DNA from 3 places in the Kitasatospora nipponensis genome. Region 2 is predicted to be linked to each of the others. Evidence: riboswitches for the same ligand, from Rfam matches in the RefSeq annotation. Region 2 holds a riboswitch; each other region holds the start of a gene.

What was found. Region 2 has a riboswitch for cyclic di-AMP ahead of ABD323_RS21790 (C40 family peptidase). Riboswitches for the same ligand answer to the same signal wherever they lie in the genome.
Region 1: another riboswitch for cyclic di-AMP. It lies ahead of ABD323_RS14430 (glycoside hydrolase family 16 protein); the one in region 2 lies ahead of ABD323_RS21790 (C40 family peptidase).
Region 3: another riboswitch for cyclic di-AMP. It lies ahead of ABD323_RS27185 (transglycosylase family protein); the one in region 2 lies ahead of ABD323_RS21790 (C40 family peptidase).

Annotation. Positions count from the first base shown of each region.
Region 1 covers NZ_BAAALF010000041.1:1,657-8,322, reverse strand. Annotated here, with positions in the region: gene ABD323_RS14450 (MFS transporter) at 1-481, shown strand, start outside; gene aceB (malate synthase A) at 557-2,209, opposite strand; gene ABD323_RS14440 (IclR family transcriptional regulator) at 2,400-3,194, shown strand; gene ABD323_RS14435 (hypothetical protein) at 3,248-3,706, shown strand; gene ABD323_RS14430 (glycoside hydrolase family 16 protein) at 3,766-4,965, opposite strand; cyclic di-AMP (ydaO/yuaA leader) riboswitch at 4,985-5,083, opposite strand; gene ABD323_RS14425 (LuxR C-terminal-related transcriptional regulator) at 5,334-6,050, opposite strand; gene ABD323_RS14420 (class I SAM-dependent methyltransferase) at 6,203-6,666, opposite strand, start outside.
Region 2 covers NZ_BAAALF010000080.1:28,577-35,242, forward strand. Annotated here, with positions in the region: gene ABD323_RS21770 (rhomboid family intramembrane serine protease) at 1-569, opposite strand, end outside; gene ABD323_RS21775 (hypothetical protein) at 766-1,047, shown strand; gene ABD323_RS21780 (NYN domain-containing protein) at 1,201-2,712, shown strand; gene ABD323_RS21785 (C40 family peptidase) at 2,879-3,904, shown strand; cyclic di-AMP (ydaO/yuaA leader) riboswitch at 4,239-4,391, shown strand; gene ABD323_RS21790 (C40 family peptidase) at 4,395-5,552, shown strand; gene ABD323_RS21795 (C40 family peptidase) at 5,744-6,666, shown strand, end outside.
Region 3 covers NZ_BAAALF010000121.1:5,635-12,300, reverse strand. Annotated here, with positions in the region: gene ABD323_RS27195 (LacI family DNA-binding transcriptional regulator) at 1-724, shown strand, start outside; gene ABD323_RS27190 (hypothetical protein) at 796-996, opposite strand; gene ABD323_RS27185 (transglycosylase family protein) at 1,138-2,334, opposite strand; cyclic di-AMP (ydaO/yuaA leader) riboswitch at 2,342-2,514, opposite strand; gene ABD323_RS27180 (hypothetical protein) at 3,132-4,886, shown strand; gene ABD323_RS27175 (sirohydrochlorin chelatase family protein) at 5,097-6,101, opposite strand; gene ABD323_RS27170 (DUF397 domain-containing protein) at 6,627-6,666, shown strand, end outside.

The DNA.
Region 1 (6,666 bases), on a different contig from region 2:
CCGCTTCGGACCGCGCCCGGTGCTGGTGGCCGGCGCCGTGCTGCTCACCGTGGCCGGCCTGTGGCTCACCCAACTGCGGGCCGACGGCGGCTTCCTGACCTCGCTGCTCGGGCCGATGCTGGTGCTGGGACTGGGCGCCGGGTTCAGCTTCATGCCGATGAGCGCGCTGGTGCTGACCGGTGTCGGCGCCGCCGAGTCGGGCGCCGCGGCCGGGCTGCTGCAGACCCTGCAGTGGACCGGCGGCACGGTGGGCCTGGCCGTGCTGGTCACCGTCTACGGCACCGCCGGCCGGCACGGCTCCGGCGACCCGGTGCACCACCTGGTCCGCGGCCTGGACGCCGCCTTCACCGGTGCCACCGCCATCACCGTGCTGGCCCTGCTGGTCACCGTCCTGGTCCTGCGCACCCCGCCCCGCGACCCGGCGGCCCCGCAGCCGTCGGCCGGCGCTCGGCGGCCGGTCGACAGCGCGGCCGGTCGTTAGCGCGAGCGGCGCGAACGCGTACGGTCCACCGGGGACAGTTCGCCGCGGTGGACCGTACGAAACGGCAGTACGGGCTCAGCCGAGCCGTGCGTAGCCTGGCAGCGTCAGGAAGTCGACGAAGTCCTCCGCGAGCGAGACCTGCTCGAAGAGTTCGCGCGCCTCGGCCCACCGGCCGGCCGCGTACGCCTCGTCCCCCGACTCCGCACGGATCGTGGTCAGTTCCTCGGCGACCAGGCGGCGGGCCAGCTCGGCGGTGGCCTTCTCGCCGGTGTCCGCGAGCACCACGCCGTTGTGGATCCACTGCCAGATCTGCGAGCGGGAGATCTCGGCGGTGGCCGCGTCCTCCATCATGTTGAAGATGCCCACCGCGCCGAGTCCGCGCAGCCAGGCCTCGCTGTAGCGCAGGCCCACCGCGACCGCGTTCCGCAGGCCGGCCTCGGTGCAGGAGCCGCCGGCGCCGGCGATGTCCAGCAGCTGGGCGGCCGTCACCACCTCGGCGGAGCCCGGGTTCTCCTTCTGGTTGGGGCGATCGCCCAGCACCGCGTCGAAGCTGGCGCGGGCCACCGGGACGAGGTCGGGGTGCGCCACCCAGGAGCCGTCGAAGCCGCCGGCGGCCTCCCGGTCCTTGTCCGCCCGCACCTTCTCCAGCGCGGCGGCGTTGACCTCGGGGTCCTTGCGGGAGGGGATGAAGGCCGCCATGCCGCCGATGGCGTGCGCGCCGCGCCGGTGACAGGTCTGCACCAGCAGGCGGGCGTAGGCGGCCATGAACGGCGAGGTCATGCCCACACTGTTGCGGTCCGGCAGGATGTAGCGCTCACCGGCGTCGCGGAAGTTCTTGACGATCGAGAAGAGGTAGTCCCAGCGGCCGGCGTTGAGCCCGGCGGCGTGCTCGCGCAGCTCGTGGAGGATCTCCTCCATCTCGAAGGCGGCGGTGATCGTCTCGATCAGCACGGTGGCCCGGATGGTGCCGTGCTCGATGCCCAACTGGCGCTGGGCGTGGGTGAAGACGTCGTTCCACAGCCGGGCCTCGAGGTGGCTCTCGGTCTTGGGGAGGTAGAAGTACGGCCCGGAGTTGGGGTCCTCGGGACCCTTGGCGAGCAGCCGCACCGCGTTGTGGAAGAAGTAGAGGCCGAAGTCGAAGAACGCGCCGGCCACCGGCACGCCGTCCACCAGCAGGTGGCTCTCGTCCAGGTGCCAGCCGCGCGGGCGGACCACCACGGTGGCGAGCTCCGCGGCGGGGCGCAGGTGGTACTCCTTGCCCTGCTCGGAGGTGAAGTCGATCCGGCCCTCGAAGGCGTCGATCAGGTTGACCTGGCCACTGACCACCGAGTGCCAGGTGGGCGAGGTGGCGTCCTCGAAGTCGGCCAGCCAGACCTTGGCGCCGGAGTTGAGCGCGTTGACGACCATCTTGCGGTCGGTGGGACCGGTGATCTCCACCCGGCGGTCCTGCAGGGCCCGCGGCGCGGGGGCCACCGTCCAGTCGCCGGCCCGCACCGCGGCGGTCTCGGGCAGGAAGTCGAGGGTGCCGGCCTGGGCGATCTCGGCGCGGCGCACCCGGCGGCGGGCGAGGAGTTCCTGCCGGCGGCCTTCGAAGGCGCGGTGGAGGCCGACGACGAAGGCGACCGCCTCGGGGGTGAGCACCTCCTCCGCACGGGGGACGCGCGGTCCGGCGACAGTGACGACCGGAGCGGCGGGGGCGGCGCCGGCGGGTCCCTGATCTGTAGCCATGGGCAGGACACTCCTTGGACGGTTGAGCCTGTTGAGGGGAGCTCCGGTGGGAACTTCCCCGATCTGAACCCACCTACCGGCGAGTTCGATTCTGTAAGGTGGAGACTAGTTTCCGCGATACAGAATTTCAACGGTTTGTTGAGTAGATCGCTGGGACTCTACTCCTCCCCCGACAGCAAAGGGAACGCCGGTGGCCAGCACTCCTGCCGCAGCACCGACAGGCTCCGACCGCAGCAGTGGCGGCGTGCAGTCGGTCGAGCGCGCCTTCCAGCTCCTGGAGGCACTCGCCGACTCCGGCGGGATCGCCACCCTCAGCGAGCTGTCCACCACCTCGGGCCTTCCGATGCCCACCATCCACCGGCTGGTTCGTACCCTCGCACAGCAGGGATATGTCCGCCAGGACACCGCGCGCCGCTACACCCTGGGTCCGCGCCTGATCCGGCTGGGCGAGACCGCCGGGCGACTGCTCGGCAGCTGGGCCCGCCCCTACCTGGCGGAGCTGATGGAGGCCACCGGCGAGACCGCCAACCTGGCCGTCCTGGAGGGCGGCGAGGTGGTCTACGTCGGACAGGTGCAGTCGCGCCGCTCGATGCGGATGTTCACCGAGGTCGGCCGCCGGGTGCAGCCGCACTGCACGGGCGTCGGCAAGGCGCTGCTCGCGCAGTTGCCCGAGGACGAGGCCCGCGCCGTACTCGGCCCCCACCAGCTGCCGGCGCACACCGAGTTCACCCTGACCGACCCGGACGAGCTGCTCGCCCAACTGGCCGCCGCCCGCGCGGCGGGCTACGTCGTCGACGACCAGGAGCAGGAGATCGGCGTGCGCTGCATCGCGGTTGCCGTCCCCGGCGCACCCACCCCCACCGCCCTGTCGGTGAGCGGCCCCGAGGCCCGGATCCGCGCGCTGGAGGAGCAGACCGGTGACTCCGCCCTGGTCCCGGTGATGCGCGAGATCGCCGAGCGCCTCGGCGCGGTGCTGGCGCCCTGACGGGACGGAGGTCGGTCACCGCGGGTGAGTTCGGCGAGGCTTAGAGTGATCGCATGCGACTGCCGATCGTTCCGCTGCTGACCGCCGCCCTGCTCGCCGCGGTGCCCGCCCCCGCCGCCTGGGGCGCCACCGGCGCCGACCTCCAGGTGGTGCCGCTCGATCCCGACCCGGCGCCGGGGATCGGCCGCACCACCGTGCTCGCCTTCGTGGCCAACGGCGGGCCGGGGCCGGCGGGGGCCTTCGTGGTGACCGTGCTGCTGCCGCCGGGAGCCAGGGCGGTGGGACCGTACTTCCCGGCCGGCTGCGCGGTGCTGGCGGCCGGCAGCGAGGTGCGCTGCTCCTTCGGCGCCGGTCTGCCGGCGCTGCGCAGCGCGACCGCGCTGGTGCCGGTGCAACTGGCCGCCTCGGCGCGCGGGAGGCTGCGCGGCGAGGTGCTGGTGACCGGCGCCGGCGACCCGAACCCGGCGAACAACACGGGCTCGTTCACGATCGAGGTCACCGGAACGCGGTGAGCGCGGGCGCCGCGGCGCCCGCGCTCATCTGGTCCGAAGGAGGCTCGTCCCGGAAAGGGTCAGCGGTAGACCCGCACGTAGTCCGCGGCGAAGCTGATCGGCGCGGTGCCGCTGGGCGCCGGGTGGTAGGCGCCGGCGCCGATGGACAGGTTGAGGATCAGGTAGGCCGACCAGTTGGCGCCGACCCCGGTGTTGTCCGAGAAGACCTTGGCCCCGTTGACGTAGTAGTCGACCGAGTTCGCGCCGTAGTACGTGCCGATGGTGACCCACTGGCCGGGCTTGATCGCGTTGGCGTCGGTGTAGTACTTCTGCGCGGCGTTGACGTGGTTGGTCAGCTCCAGCAGGTTCGGGTTGTCCGGGTGGTACTCGAAGGAGTCGATCTCGTTGCCACCGTTCTGCCAGGTCCACAGCGCCGGCCAGGCACCGGCCGCGCCGGGCAGCTGCACCCGGGTCTCGGCGTAGTCGCCGGTCTTGACCTTGAAGCCCTGGCTGGTGCCCTCGGTGGTCAGCAGGCCGGTGGTCCAGGCCTGCTTGCCGTTCTCCAGGGTGTGACTGCTGGGCTGGGCGGTGAAGGTGGCCGTGCCACCGGCGACGGCGACGTCGGAGGGGGTGAGCCAGTCCAGCTTGTTGTCGTCCGGGTTGTGCGTGCCGTACTTGAACGAGCTGGTGGTGGAGCTGTTCCAGCGCGAGCCGTCGAGCGGGCCGTTGAACTCGTCGGACCAGGTCAGGTTCTTGCCGGCGACGGGCGAACCGCCGGGCGCGGGGGCCGGGGTCGGCGTCGGGGTGGGGGTGGGAGTCGGCGTGGGGGTGGGCTTCGGGGCCGGGGTCGTGCTGCCGCCCGTGCCGACCGTCAGGGTCTGCGCGGGGAGGTTGTGCCAGGCGCCGGCCAGGTCCTGGTAGAAGCCGAAGGTGCTGTAGCTGCCGGCCGCCAGCGTGCGGGCGCCGGTGGTCAGCGAGAGCCCGCCGGGGCAGATCCGCGCGTTGCTCAGCGAGCCGGGGAAGTCGAGGTTGGCGCCGGCCGCGTCGCGCACGCCCACGCCCACCGTCTTCGCGGTGAAGCAGGAGCTGGCGTGCAGGGTCAGCGAGGCGGTGGTCGCGGCGCCGGCGGTGGCGGTGGTGGGCGTCAGCCGGTCCTGGGTGACCCTGGGCGCGGTCGTGGTCGAGGCGAAGGCGTGGGCCTGGCCGACGACGGGGGCGGCGAGCAGACCGAGCGCTCCGGCGACCAGACCGAGACGGGCAGGCTTGGCGGAAGGGATCATGGGGAGTCCTCTTGCGACGCCTGCGAGGTGAGCTGTCGGGTTCGGGCCGCAAGGTGGCCCGGCCGTCGGTGAGGACGGCTTCACCCCTAGCCAGGACTCCGCGTGTGCTGCGCGCCGGGCCCGAGGGGCGGTCGGCGCGCGCGGGGTCGTGGCACTACCGTGGGTCCCCCGCTCCTGCCCGGTGCGATGCTGTGGTTCCGGCCGACGGGCGGGCAGGACTCGGCGTCCCGGCGACAGGGCCCGCCGGTGGACGACGAACGATCTGCAGGGTAGGCAGACCCCAAGATCATTGACAACGCCCTGTCACAGAACTCACATGCGCCCCACGGGTCCACCCCCACCTCCCCTGCCACCGCGCCACCGCGCTGCTACCGCGCGTCGACCGCCGCCGCCGCCCGCCACAGCGCCGCGGCCTCCACCCGGCTGTGCACCCGCAGCTTGGCGTAGGCGTGCTCCAGGTGCTTGTCCACCGTGCGGGCCGAGACCTCCAGGCGTCGGCCGATCTGCTGGTCGGTCAGCCCGCGGGCGAGCAGGTCCAGCACCGCGGCCTCCCGGGCGGTCACCGAGTGCGGCAGCCGCTGCGGCGGGGCCAGCCGGTCCAGCGCGTGCGTCAGCCGGGCCCGCAGCAGCACCGCGGCCTCCAGGTCGGCGTCGGTGAAGTCGCTGCCGCCGCGGCTGATCGCCACGCAGACCGTGCGCCGCCCGGTGCGCGCCCAGCCGGCCGGGAAGGCCATCGCCAGCTGGTACTCGGCGTCCACCGCGCGCAGCGCCTCGCGGTAGGTGCCCAGCCGGTGGTACTCGGTGCGCGACTGCAGGTCGGAGCGGCGCAGCGGGATGCCGGTGCCGGTGTCGGTGTGGCGGAATAACGAGTCCTGGGCCGCGTGGCGGTAGAAGCCGGCCACCGCGTCGGGGGTGTAGAGGGTGGCTGGCGAGTGCAGCGGGAAGCGGCCGGCGGGGGTGCGGGTGGACCAGGTGAGGCTGTCCCCCGGCACGGCGCGCAGCAGTGTGGGGAACAGCGCCGGGAGGAGCGTCTCCTCGTCGACGGCGTCGAGCAGCAGGTCGATCACGGCGCAGATACGCCGCAACCCGGCCTCCCCGGACGGAGCCACTCTTGGAGCGTGCGCCGTCGGGGAGGCCGGGTCAAGCCGGGCCCCGACAAACCCGGCCCTGCGGCACCGCCCCGGCCCAAGGGAGGCGGTCTGCGGAAGGGACGTTCTACGGACGATCCACGGGCCGGCTACCGGCTGGCCGCGTACACCCGGTTGACCGGGCTCTCGGCGGCCAGCCGCCAGTGGTGCAGTCCGGCGTCGTCGGCGAGGTGGCGCATGGCGTCCTCACCGGCGTGGTTGCCCATCGCCTGCGGGCCCTGCTGGGCGAGCGCGGAGGGCAGGCAGACCGCGACCGAGGCGGAGACCACCGCGCGGCCGATCGGGTTGGCGTTCTCCCGCACGTCGGCCGAGACGTTGGGCTCGACGATCATGCAGGCGCCGTCCGGGGCCAGCGCCTCCTGCGCGTGCTGCAGCGCGCTGCCCGGGTCGCCCATGTCGTGCAGGCAGTCGAAGAAGGTGATCAGGTCGTAGCCCTCGCCGGCGCCGGGGAAGTCCTGGGCGGTGGCCACCTCGAAGGTCACCCGGTCGGCCATGCCCTGCTCGGCGGCGATGCCGCGGGCAGCCTCGATCGAGGGGCCGTGGAAGTCGAAGC
Region 2 (6,666 bases):
AGCCGCAGGTAGCCGCCGAGCACCGCGGAGATCGCGCCGGAGGCGCCGACCAGCGGCCGCAGCGCCTGGGCGCCGCCGGCGGTCGTGAGCGCGTAGCCGTAGGCGGCCAGTGCGCCCAGCGCCAGGTAGCAGCCGAGGAAGCGGAACCGGCCCAGGCGCTCCTCCAGCCCGGGACCGAAGACATAGAGGAAGAGCATGTTGCCGAGCAGGTGCAGCCAGCCGCCGTGCACGAAGAGCGAGCTGAGCACCGACAGGACCGGGATCTTGCCGGGCGTGGCGCGGGCCGGGCAGTCGGCCACCGCGGGGGCCGTCCGGGCCAGCTGCGCCGCGGTCAGCGGACGGTCGCTCAGCAGCTCGGCGGGGACCGCGCCCCACCGCTGCTGGTAGCGCTGCGCCGCGCAGGCCCGCTGCGCGGTGCTCGCCCCGTAGGAGGGGTTGACGCCGTCCGGGCCGGCCAGGAAGACCAGGCAGTTGACGACGATCAGCAGGTAGCTGACCAGGGGGGCCGGGGCGCCGCCGGGCCGCGGGGCGGTGTCCGGGCCGGCCGGCGACTGCTGCTGGATCGTCATGCGCCGATCCATTCCGCGCCGGGCCGGCCGCGACACCGCGCTGTGCTGCGACCGGGTTACCGCGCGCGCGTTCGAGCGGCCCCGGCGCAGGTGGGAACCGGTATCCGGTGGAGGGTGTCACAGCCCCAGGGCCTAGGCTTGGGGCCTGGCCACAGCAGCGGCCCGGACCCCGGACCAGAGAAGAGGACCCCGCCTCATGACCGTCCCCGCGCCCACCGCCGAGACCCGCTGGCGCTGCACCCTGTGCGGCAACCTGACGCGCTTCGACGTGACCCGCTCCTCGCGGGTGGTCGAGTACGTGCACCTGGACCTGGCGGGCGAGCCGACGGTGGAGGAGACCGAGGTGCTGGCCGAGACCCTGGAGTCGGTGCGCTGCCGCTGGTGCAACGCGGTCGACCAGGTCGAGCTGGTGGCCCGGCCGGACGCGGACGCCGCCGCGGTCACCGAGAGCGGCGACGGCGCCGAGACCGCGCGGTGAGCGTCGCGCCGGCGCGGTGAGGCGACGCGTGCCGGCGAGTGGCGTGGTGTCCCCGGGACGCCGCGCACGAGACAATTGCACAGAGCGGTGAGTCAGGGGTGGCCGGACGCCGGCCGGGATGCCCCGCAGACCAGGATCGGAGCCGAGGACGCGATGGACGCAGCGAGGGAGGCCGCTGAGCCGCAGGGGCAGCCGCCCGCTGTCGCCGTCGACGAGCCCGGCCCCGACGGGCTGGGCGCGCCTGGACCGGACGCCGCGGAGCAGCCCGGGGACGGGCGGCCCGAGGACGACGGGCCGGCCGGTGACCAGGGGCCGGCCGACGGTGACGGGCGGCTCGACGAGGAGCCCGGCGCCGGCGAGCAGCTGGACCGGCCGCTGCCGGAGGGCGTGCGCCGCCGGGTGGTGGGCCTGGCCGCCGACGCGCTCGGTGGCCTGCCGGTCACCGAGCTGCCCACCACGCTGCGCCCGTACGCCAAGTTCACCCCGGCCCGGCGCGCCAAGTACGCCGGCACCGCGCTGGCGGCCGCGCTGGAGGCCGAGCCGGTCTTCCGGCTGCGGATAGCGGACCGGCTGCGGCTGGGCCAGCCCGACCTGGTCAAGGCCCTGGAGGCCGGCCAGGTCCCGGGGGCCGCCGAGCCGTTGGACGTGGCCGCCGCCGCCTACCTGCTGCGCCCGCGCGGCTGGGCGCAGCTGGTCACCGAGGCCGGTGAGCAGGCCCAACGGGCCGGCGCCGAGGACGCCGCGGCCGAGGCGGCCCGGCTGGTGGAGAAGCTCCAGGAGGAGCTGGCCGGGGTGTGGGCGGCCGCCCGCCACGACCTGGAGCGGCAGCGGGCCGAGGGCGAGGGGTCCCGCAAGGAGCTGGAGACGCTGCGCAAGAAGCTGCGCAGCCTGGAGAGCGACACCCGCCGGGCGCAGGCCGAGAGCCGCAAGCTGGCGGCCGAGCTGGACGCGGCCGCGGCGGCCGCGGCCACCGAGCGCGGCGTCACCGAGAGTGAGAACCGCCGGCTCAAGCACCGGGTGACCGAGCTGGAGGCGGCGCTGGAGACCAGCCGCCGCTCGGTCCGCGAGGGGCGCAGCGTGGAGGACATGCGGCTGCGGCTGCTCCTGGACACCGTGCTGCAGTCGGCCCAGGGCCTGCAGCGCGAGCTGGCGCTGCCGGTCACCCAGCTGCACCCGGCCGACCTGGTGGACGCGGTGGTCCCCGGTTCGGCCTCGCCGCACGACGTGGCCCGGCGCGGGTTGGCCGAGGACGACCCGGCGCTGCTCGACCAGCTGCTGGCGATCCCTCAGGTGCACCTGGTGGTGGACGGCTACAACGTGACCAAGACCGGCTACCCGACCCTGCCGCTGGAGCAGCAGCGGCTGCGGCTGCTGGGCGGTCTGGCGATGCTGGCCCAGCGCACCCAGGCCGAGGTGACCTGTGTCTTCGACGGGCAGGACCTGGACGTGCCGGTGATCATGGCGCCGCCGCGCGGGGTGCGGGTGCGGTTCAGCCGGACCGGACAGACCGCGGACGAACTGATCCGCCAGTTGGTCCGCGCCGAGCCGCAGGGGCGCCCGGTGGTGGTGGTCTCGGCGGACCGGGAGGTGGCCGACGGCGTGCGCAAGGCGGGCGCCCGCCCGGTGGCCTCGGTCCTGCTGCTGAAGCGGCTGGCTCGCACCTGACCGGCGCGCGCGGCGTGAAGGGTCGGTGAAAGCCGCTCCGCCGAAGGTAGTTCATGGCGGCAGGGGAGTGGCGCAAAGATGTGATCTTCACTAGGGTCTGGCGTCAAACCTATTTTTCCGGTCACTCATCCGATCGGGTGAGACCGGCAGAAGAAGGAGCAGTCCCTTGGCGTCCCACCGCCGTCCCAAGCAGCCGAGCCGCACTCGAGTCACCGTGCTCACCGCGGCTGCGGCCACCGCGGTCGCGCTGTCCGCGCAGACCGGCGCGTGGGCCGATCCCAAGCCCAGCAAGGAAGACGTCAAGGCCCAGATCGACGACCTGAACAACCAGCAGGAAGCCGCCTCCGAGAAGTACAACGGTCTCAAGGAGCGCGGGGACCAGCTGCGGGCGCAGGCCGCCCAGCTGCAGGACGAGGTGGCGCGCGGTCAGGACCAGGTGACCCAGCTGCAGTCCGGGCTGGCGGCGGTGGCCGGCGACCAGTACCGCAACGGCGGGATCGACCCCGCCGTGGTGCTGATGCTCAACTCCAACCCCAAGGGCTACCTGGACCAGGCGTCCAGCATGGCGCAGGCCACCTCCACGGAGACGGACGCGCTCAAGGCCCTGCAGGGCGAGCAGCGCAAGCTCGACCAGGAGAAGAAGGAAGCCGCCGACACGCTCGCCGAGCTCGACCGCTCCACCAAGGAGCTGAACGACGCCAAGGCGGACGTGCAGTCCAAGCTGGCGGCCGCGCAGAAGCTGCTCAACTCGCTGAGCGCCGCCGACCGCGCCGCGCTGCAGGCGGCCGACCGCGCCTCGCGCAGCGACACCCGGGTCGACCTGACCACCCTGCCGCCGGTCTCCGGCTACGCGGGCGCCGCGGTCACCGCCGCGCTGAGCAAGCTGGGCCACGCGTACGTCTGGGGCGCCACCGGCCCGGGCACCTTCGACTGCTCGGGTCTGATGCAGTGGGCCTACGCGCAGGCCGGCGTCTCGCTGCCGCGCACCTCGCAGGAGCAGGGCCACATCGGCACCGGCGTGAGCCTGGCCGACGCCCAGCCGGGCGACCTGGTGATCTACGGCGGCGACATGCACCACGTGGGCATGTACATCGGCAACGGCCAGGTGGTGCACGCCCCGCACACCGGCGACGTGGTCCGGATCGCCCAGGCCACCTCGATCGGGTCGATCAACACCATCCGCCGGGTCTGACGGATCGTCGCGGCACCGGGTGTGCCGGCGGCTCATTGCGCCAACTTTCGGTACAACCCGGCCGATTCGGACATTTCCTGACGGGCGGCCAGGGACCCCCACGAGGTGACCTGGGTCACGGCACGCGCCCCGGAAGATCGGCAGGGCGTGACATCTCTACCACGCAGAGTCAAAGTTCGACGTTTTTTCCGACAAGGATTTGAACGGATCACGGATCAGTTACTAGGGTCATGACCCGGACCACCGCGACGGTGATCACCCGACCCGGGTGGCAGCGGGGGTTACCGCCGAGTCTGGAAAGCAGCGCGGACAGTTGACTGTCCGATGGGGAAGCCCCCAGGGGGTGCTGCGGACCGGAGCCGGGGAACCACGTTCCCTCGGGGTGAATCGGCGCCAGAGTCGGCCAGGGGGCCGGTGAGGCGTCGTAGGGCGTCTCTTCCGGCCCGAACCCGTCAGCTCACCCGGTAGGCGGTCGAAGGAAGAAGGATTCGTGGCGTCCCATCGTCGTCCCAAGCCCGTCGGCCGTACCCGCGCGTCGATCCTGACCGCCGCGGCCGCCACCGCAGTGGCTCTCTCCGGACAGGGGGCTGCGCACGCCGATCCGACGCCCACCATCGACCAGGTCAAGTCGCAGGTCGACGACCTCAACGCGCAGGCCGAGTCGGCGAGTCAGAGCTACCTCGGCGCGCAGGACAAGCAGCAGGCCCTGCAGAAGCAGGTCGGTGAGCTGCAGGACCAGGTGGCCCGCCAGCAGGACCAGGTGACGAACCTGCAGAGCGGCCTGGCGCAGGTGGCCGCCGACCAGTACGCCAACAACGGCATCTCGCCGACCGTGCAGCTGATGCTCAACTCCAGCCCGGACGGATTCCTGAACCAGGCCGGCTCGCTGAACCAGCTGAACAGCACCCAGGCCCAGACGCTCAAGCAGCTCCAGGTGCAGCAGCGCAAGCTCGACCAGGACAAGACCGAGGCGCAGGGCAAGCTCGCCGAGCTGGACACCACCACGCAGCAGCTCAAGGCGGCCAAGGACGACGTCCAGGCCAAGCTGGCCAAGGCCCAGGCCCTCCTCAACTCGCTGACCGAGCAGCAGCGTCAGGCGATAGCCGCCGCCGAGGCGAAGGCCGCCGCGGACGCCAAGGCCGCAGCCGAGAAGGCCGCCGCCGACGCCAAGGCGGCCGCCGACGCGAAGTCCGCCACGGACTCGCAGGCCACCGCCTCGCGCAGCAACACCCGTACCAACCTCGGCGCGCCGAGCACCCCGGCCGCGCAGGCGCCGGCCGCCCCGGCCGCCGGCAACTCGGCGGGGGGCGCCGCGATCGCCGCCGCGGTCAGCAAGCTGGGCTCGCCGTACTCCTACGGTGCGACCGGTCCCTCCGCCTTCGACTGCTCCGGGCTCACCCAGTGGGCTTACGCGCAGGCCGGCGTCTCGCTGCCGCGCACCTCGCAGGCGCAGGCCTCGGCCGGCAACTCGATCGGCACCAACATCGCCAACGCCCAGCCCGGCGACCTGATCATCTACTTCAGCGACCAGAGCCACGTCGGCCTGTACGTCGGTGGTGGCCAGATCATCCACGCCCCGCACACGGGCGCGGTGGTCCGCTACGAGTCCGCGACGGTGATGGCCATCTCGGCCATCGTGCGCCCCTGACGTCCGCGCGAGAAGGCCCGGTTCCCCTGCGGGAGCCGGGCCTTCGGCGTTCCCCGGTCGCTGAGATGTCCGATTGGGGATCAAATATTCGTATAGGCAAGGGTTTGGACTACCTTGCCACGACTCGCTAACGTCTGCGCTCGGATCTCCGCTCCGGACCTCCGTTCTCACGGCGATTGGAGTCGTCAGCCATGGCGATGGCGCAACGCCCGGTTCCCCCGGGCCGTTCTCCGCATGCTTCGGCCGGCCGATCGGGCACCGTCGGACGGCTGGCCCGGGTCCTGGCGGTCACCGCCGCCGCGACCACCGCGCTGGCGATAACGGCCGGCGGGGCGCAGGGGATGCCCACCCGGCCGGACCGCAACGACGTCAAGGCCCAGGTGGACCAGCTCTACGCGGAGGCCGAGCAGGCCAGTGAGCGGTCCAACGCGGCCGAGGAGGCGCAGAAGCGGCTGCAGGCCGAGGCGGGCAGCCTGCAGCAGCAGGTCGCGGTGGCGCAGGACGCGCTCAACCGGATGCGCGGGGACCTGGCGGGGGTGGCGGCCGCCGAGTACCGCTCGGGCGGCATGGACCCCTCGGTCCAACTGATGCTCTCCTCCGACCCGGAGGCCTACCTGGCCAAGGCGCGCAGCCTGGCGCAGGTCGCCCGGCAGCGCGGCGACTCGCTGCGCGAGGTGATCGAGCAGCAGCGCCGGCTCGACCAGCGACGGGCCGAGGCGAGCGGCAAGTTGGCCGAGCTCGACGCGGTGCGCCGCAGCCTGGGCGACGCCAAGCAGCAGGTCCAGCAGCGGTTGCACAGCGCGCAGGCGCTGCTGAACAGCCTGGGCGCCGGCGAGCGGGCCCAACTGGTGACCCAGGACGCCCGCGAGGCGCACGAGCGGGCCACCCGCGGCACCGACCGGGTGGACCTGGGCAGCCAGCCGCCCTCCTCGGACCGGGCGGCGGTGGCGCTGGCCGCCGTGCTCAGCAAGATCGGCTCGCCGTACGTCTACGGATCCACCGGCCCGGGTACGTTCGACTGCTCGGGTCTGATGTACTGGAGCTGGCGGCAGGCCGGAGTGACCCTGCCGCGCACCTCGCAGGCGCAGGCGTTCGGGGGGCAGCGGATCAGCCT
Region 3 (6,666 bases), on a different contig from region 2:
CGAGGACGAACTGGTGGAGATGCTGGTCGAGCGGGGGGTGGCGGGCATCGTCTTCGTCTCCGGCCTGCACGCCGACTCCACCGCCGACCACGACCGCTACGCCAAACTGACCGGCCGCCAGGTGCCGTTCGTGCTGATCAACGGGTACAGCGAGAAGATCGCCGCGCCGTTCATCTCGCCCGACGACCGGGCCGCGATGTGGATGGCGGTCCAGCACCTGGCCGAACTGGGCCACGAGCGGATCGGCCTGGCGGTCGGCCAGCGCCGGTACGTGCCGGTGCTGCGCAAGATCGAGGGCTTCACGGCCGCGATGCGCTCGGTGCTGGGCAAGAGCGCCGAGGAGGTCGAGCAGTTGGTGCACCACTCGCTGTTCAGCGTCGAGGGCGGCCACGCGGCGGCCGGCGTCCTGCTGGACCGCGGCTGCACCGCGATCGTCTGCGGCAGCGACCTGATGGCGCTGGGCGCGATCCGCGCGGTGCGCCAGCGCGGGCTCACCGTGCCGGGCGACGTCTCGGTGGTCGGCTTCGACGACTCGCCGCTGATCGCCTTCACCGAGCCGCCGTTGACCACCGTGCGCCAGCCGGTCGAGGCGATGGCCACCGCGGCCGTCGACGCGCTGCTGGAGGAGGTCGCCGGACAGTCCGCCCAGCGCGGCGAGTTCATGTTCCAGCCCGAGCTGGTGATGCGCGGCTCCACCGGCGCCCGTACGCACCGCGGTGGTTAGGGCTCCCCGGTAGCTCCGCAGGACCGCAACGCCGCCAAGCCCCCGGCCGACTGGCCGGGGGCTTGGCGGTTTCAGCCGTCCGTGTCCGGCCGGCGCTCGTGGGCCAACCGCTGCGCGCTGTCCGCCTCACCGGTGCGCGCCTCGGTCCGCTGACCCCGCGCCAGGTAGTCACGGACGATCAGGTTGACGGCGTCCTGTGGACTCTTCGTTCCACTGAGCAGCATCACGTCGATCGCGAGGTTGGCGTCGAGCGTGACGGTGACCTGGGGCATGCGGCTCTCCTCATCGGGTGCGAGGGTCCCAGCATGCCCGTCGTCCGTCGTCGTCACCATGCCCGCGGGGCGCCTCCCCCGTGGGGGGGGGGGCCCCCCCGGGGGGGGGGGGGGGGCCCGCCGTGCGGGAGCGGTCGGGGATCAGACCCGGCCGGCGAAGTCCGGCGCGTAGTTGGCGAGGGTCTCGTACTTGACGCCCGCGCTCGGGTTGGCGGCCTCGACCATGCGGCCGTCGCCGATGTACAGGGCGACGTGGTAGACGCCCGAGTTGCTGCCGTTGTTCGACCAGAAGAGCAGGTCGCCCGGCTGCAGGTTGGACAGCGACACGTGGGTGCTGGCGGCGGCCTGGTCGGCGGCCACCCGCGGGATGGAGATGCCGGCCTGGGCCATCGCGGCCTGGGTCAGGCCCGAGCAGTCCCAGCCACCGTTGCCGGTGCCGCCGTAGACGTACGCCTGGCCGACCTTGGACTCGGCGAAGGCGATCGCCTTGGCCATGCTGCCGGAGGCGGCCTGGGCGGGCGCGGGCGCCGCGGTGGTGGCCGCGGTGGTGGCGGCCTTGACGGGGGCGGCGGGGGCGCTGCTGGGGGCGCTCTGGTCGGCGGCCGGGGCCTGCGCCTGCGACCAGGTGCCGAGCGAGAGGCGCTCACCCGGGTAGATGGTGTCCGGACCCTGGGTCAGGACCGACTTGTTGAGCTCGTACAGCTTCTGCCAGCCACCCTGCACGTGGTGGGCCTTGGCGATGTTGGAGAGCCAGTCGCCGGCGACCACGGTGTAGCTCTGGTCGCCCTGCGCGCCGTGGTTCCAGTTGCCGTGGCTCCAGCTCTTGCCGGCGTCCGAGCCCTGCGCGGGGGTGCTCTGCGCGGGGGCGCTGGGGGCGCTGGGGGCCGGGGCGCTCGGCGCGGGGGCGCTGGGAGCGGTCGAGGTGGAGGCCGAGGAACCGCCGGGGTTGATCGCCGGGGCGGGGCCGCCCTTGGTCAGGCCGGCCTGGATGGAGCAGACGGGCCAGGCGCCGGGGCCCTGGTCGGCCAGCACCTTCTCGGCGACGGCGATCTGCTGGTCCTTGGTGGCCTGGTTGGCCTGCGGGGCGTACTGGGTGCCGCCGTACGCGGCCCAGGTGGAGGCGGTGAACTGCAGGCCGCCGTAGAAGCCGTTGCCGGTGTTGATGCTCCAGTCACCGGAGCTCTCGCACTGCGCGACCTTGTCCCAGGTGGAGACCGTGGCAGCCGAGGCGGTGGTGGCGGTGATGCAGGGGAGGCTGAGGCCGAGGCCGACCAGGCCGGTCGCGGCGATCACACGGCGGGTGGTGCGGGACGTACGGGTGCCAGTGGTGGGCAGCATGAAGACGCGTTCCTCTCCTACGCCTACGAGGTGAGCTGTCGGATTCGGGCTGGAGTTGCCCGGCCGCGCTGAGCGCGGCTTCACCCCTAGCTCCGGATCGGCCGGTCCGAAGACCGGCTGCCCGGGGCGGCTTACCTGGTTCCCCCGCTCCTGCCGTGGTGCGTTCCGCAGTGCAAGCACGCCCGGTGGCAGGACTCGGCGTCCGGCTGCGCTTGGTCCGTGTGACCACGAACGGGGAGCACGTTAGACAGAGTTAAGTTGAATCCGCAAACAGCTGTGATGCTCATCACACCGCCTTTGCGGAACCTTCAAGATCGACCGGGGAGATCATCTGAAAGGGTGTCGGCGCCCGCCCCCGGTTACCTTCGGTCGGATTTCGGCAACGGCCCGCATCGACAGGGCAATTGCCTATCCTTCAGGAGGACGCGGACCTGACGTCCCGTCCGGGGGGAGGCGGCCCGATCATGGACGAGCGCACGCGGTCGCAGGGGCCCGAGTGGCCCGCCGACGGGACCAAGGACCCGGGTCCGCCGCCGCGCCGAGTTGCGGATCCGGCGCGACGGCGGATCCTGGGCTGGCTCGCCGCCGGGACGGTGGCGGGGGCCCTGGGCGGGGCCGCCCTGCTGGGTAAAATGCCCGATTTGCGTCATATCACCACATCTGGTGGCGCGTCAGGCCGGACCGGGGGCCACGCCGGCCCACCCGGCGGTCCGTCACCGCAGCCGGCCGGCGCGCCACCGCGCCGCTGGTCCGACCCGGCCGGCTGGGGCGGCGCGCCCCCGGGTCCGGACCGGACCGTGCGGATCACCGACCACGTCGAGCTGGACACCGACGCCACCGTCGCCGGCCTGCTGATCGAGCCCGGCGGCTCGCTCAGCTTCGCCGCCGACCGCGACCTGACCCTGCAGTCGACCGGCAACGTCGAGGTCCGCGGCGCCCTGCTGCTCGCCCCGGGCGGCGAGCACACCCACTGCCTGCGCTTCCCCGCGGTCGACGAGCGGCGCTTCCAGGGCGGCGCCATGACCGTGCTGGCGAGCGACACCGGCCTGTGGGTCACCGGCGCCGGCTACCTGCGCCTGGACGGCGCGGCGAAGACCGCCTGGGCCCGCGCGGCCGGCCCGCTGGAAGCCGGCGACGGCACCGTCACGCTGGCCGCCGCCCCGGCCGGCTGGCTGCCCGGCGACGAGCTCGCCCTGGCCCCCACCGAGCCGCCCGACCGGGACGGCTTCAGCGAGCACTACGACCTGCGCACCGTGCGCGCCGTCCAGGGGGCCACCGTCACGCTGGACGCGCCGCTGGAGCACCCGCACCCGCTGGTCACCGTCGGCGGCGCCGCGCTCGGCGCCGAGGTGCTCAACCTGACCCGCAGCGTACGGATCGAGGGCACCGCCCAGGGCCGCGCCCACGTCCACCTCACCAGCTCGCGTCCCTGCGACCTGCGGCACGCCGCGCTGCGCTGGCTCGGGCCGCGCACGGCGACCGGCGAGACCTGGCGCTCCGCGCAGGGGGACACCCCCGTCACCGCGCCGGTGCTGGGCCGGTACGCGCTGCACTTCCACCAGTTGGGCGACAGCTCGCGCGGCACCGTGGTGGAGGGCGTGGTGGTCCGCGACGCCGGCAACCACGCCTTCGTCCCGCACGCCAGCCACGGCATCGCCTTCCGGGCCTGCGTCAGCCACGACACCTGGGAGGACGCCTACTGGTGGGACGGCCCGGTGGACACCCGCACCCCGCAGGTCCCCTCCGACGACCTGGTCTACGAGGGCTGCGTCGCCTCGCGCGCCGTCCTCGACCCCAACCCGCGGGCCTACCGCCTCACCGGCTTCAGCCTCGGCGCCGGCCGCGGCGGCTCGGTGCGCGACTGCGTGGCCGTCGGCGTGCAGGGCGCCACCGGCGCGAGCGGCTACGAGTGGCCGGAGAACAGCGAGGGCGTCTGGACCTTCGAGCGCTGCCTGGCCCACAACAACCTGCAGGACGGCATCTTCGTCTGGCTCAACGCCCAGCAGCAGCACACCGTCACCGGCTTCGTCGGCTACCACAACGGCGGCTGGGGCATCGAACACGGCGCCTACCTCAACGACTTCGACTACCGGGCCGCCGTGCTGCACGGCAACGCCGCCGGGGGCGTGCTGATCCACGCGCTGGGCCGCGACCGCGGCACCACCTTCGACGGGCTCCTGATCGACGCCGCCGGGCAGAGCGACTACGCGGTGGCGACGGCGCGTCACGTCCTGGCGGGGGAGCAGGTCACGGTGAGCCGCAGCCGGCTGACGGGCTATCGCCGGGCCGCGGTGGCCGCCGCCGCCACCCGCGACGGCGCGCCGGACGACCTGGCGGTGCTCGACTGCGACCTCGGCGACGGCCAGGCGATCTGGCTCGACCCCGCGGCCCCGGCGCCGACCGGCCTGCTGCTGCGCCCCGCCGGGCAGAGCACCACCCGCAACCTCGCGCCCGGCGGCGCCACCCCGCCCGCGACCCCCGCGGTCGGGCCCAGCGTGCCCACCGTCGACCTGCCCCCCGGTGCGCCGGCGACCGCCCGCCTGACGGCCTGACCCTGCAACGGGGGGACCGGCGCGGTGCGGGCCGGTGCGGGGGGCGGCGGGGGGGGCGGGGGCGGGGGCCCGCGGGGCCGGTGCCTCTCCCCTCTGTACGCGGCAGGCTCCCCACCCGTTCAACGGATGGGGAGCCTGCCGGGTGGGAATGCGGCCCGGCGTCGACCGGACCAGCAGGCCCCGGGATCCGGAGACCCCGGGGTCGGGGGGTCACTCGCCCGCGTCGTCGGCCTGCGCCTGGGCCGCGGCCTCGGCCTGGGCGGCCAGCACCTGCGCGTCGATCAGCGGGACCAGCGCGGTCAGGTAGTGGCCGGCGATCAGCTGACCGATCGTCGAGTACGCGCCGACGGCCTCGGCGGCCGGGCAGCCGGTCTGCGCGCCCGCCTCGGCCAGCAGCTCGGCCGGCGCCTCGGGGCCGATCACCAGCGGGGCCAGCGCCGGGCGCTGCGAGCCGGTGGCGCGCAGGTGCTCCACGGCGGCGGCCACCGAGCCGGGCACGTCGAGTGCGGCGGCGACCACCGGGACGGCCAGCCGGGCGGCCAGCAGCACGCCGGTGATCCCGGCCGCGGCCGCGGCCTCCTCACCGCCCACGGTGGTCAGCACCACGCCGTCGGCGGCGGTGGTGATGGCGAAGAGCCGGGCCCGGTCGGCCCGGGCCAGTCCGGCCTCGGAGAGCCGCACGTGGACGGCCTCGGCCAGCAGCGGGTGCGGGCCCAGCACGTCGGTGACCACGGCGCCGGTCTCGGCGGACAGCTTGTGCAGGACCGTCAGGAACTCGTGCGGGCCGAACAGCAGCGGGACCACGACCGGCGCCGACAGGCCGGCCTCGACCGCGCCCAGCACCAGCTGCGCCACGCTCGGCGCGGCGGGCTCGGGCCGGCCCGTCCCGTACCGGCCCTCGTCGGAGGTGCCGTCGGCGGCCCGGTCCTCCTCGGAGGTGCCGTGGCCCTCGTCGTCGGAGGCGCCGGTGGGCTCGGCGGGGCCGGACAGCCAGCCGGCGGCGACCTCGACCCCCGGCTGCTCGCCGCGGACCATCGAGAGGATCTCGTCGACCAGACGGAGCGTCTCGGGCGTCGCCTCGGCGGGCACGGCGAGCACGAGCCCCGGCGCGCCGGCCGGCAGCTCGGACCGGTCGGGCCGACGATGGCGCCCCCGCGCGCGGGAGCCTGGCGTGCGGACGGGCAGTGGTGCGCCCGGGATGGCTGCAGTGCTCATGGCGGAGATCGTAGGACATTCGCGCGATCGCTCCGCATCCGGCTGCCCCGACGGGGCTCCCACCCCCCACCTGCGGCCTTCGCACCGGACCGGGTCGACCGCGCCGTGCGCGCTCCCACGCGCCCGCTCGCGCAACCCGGACAACCGGCGCGAAACTCCCCGCTCACTCCCAGTCAGGTGACGGAGCGTGAGGGAACCGTTGCGAAGTTGATCAACCGAAGCGGTCGACGCCGGGTCCGCCGGCGCTCGCCCGGCACTCATCAGGGCCGGTCAGTGGGCGGCGGGCGGGTCGAATCGCGGTGATATGTCCTCTTACGTACCGTCAATCCGCCCATGGGTGGCGGGAAACGTCACGCCGGCCTCGGGAGGATGCACGCGCAAACTCACATGCCGATGCACGTGCATTAGCGTTATCATCACGACAAGTAAGGCATCTGTCCTGCCCGCGCGAGCCGGAGGCGGCCGGCGGCCGGGAGCGGTCGGGCGCCGAGCAGTTCGAGCACTCCAGGCTCTTGGGAGATTTCTATGCACCACATGTACAACGGGATGGCGGCTACCGACCTCG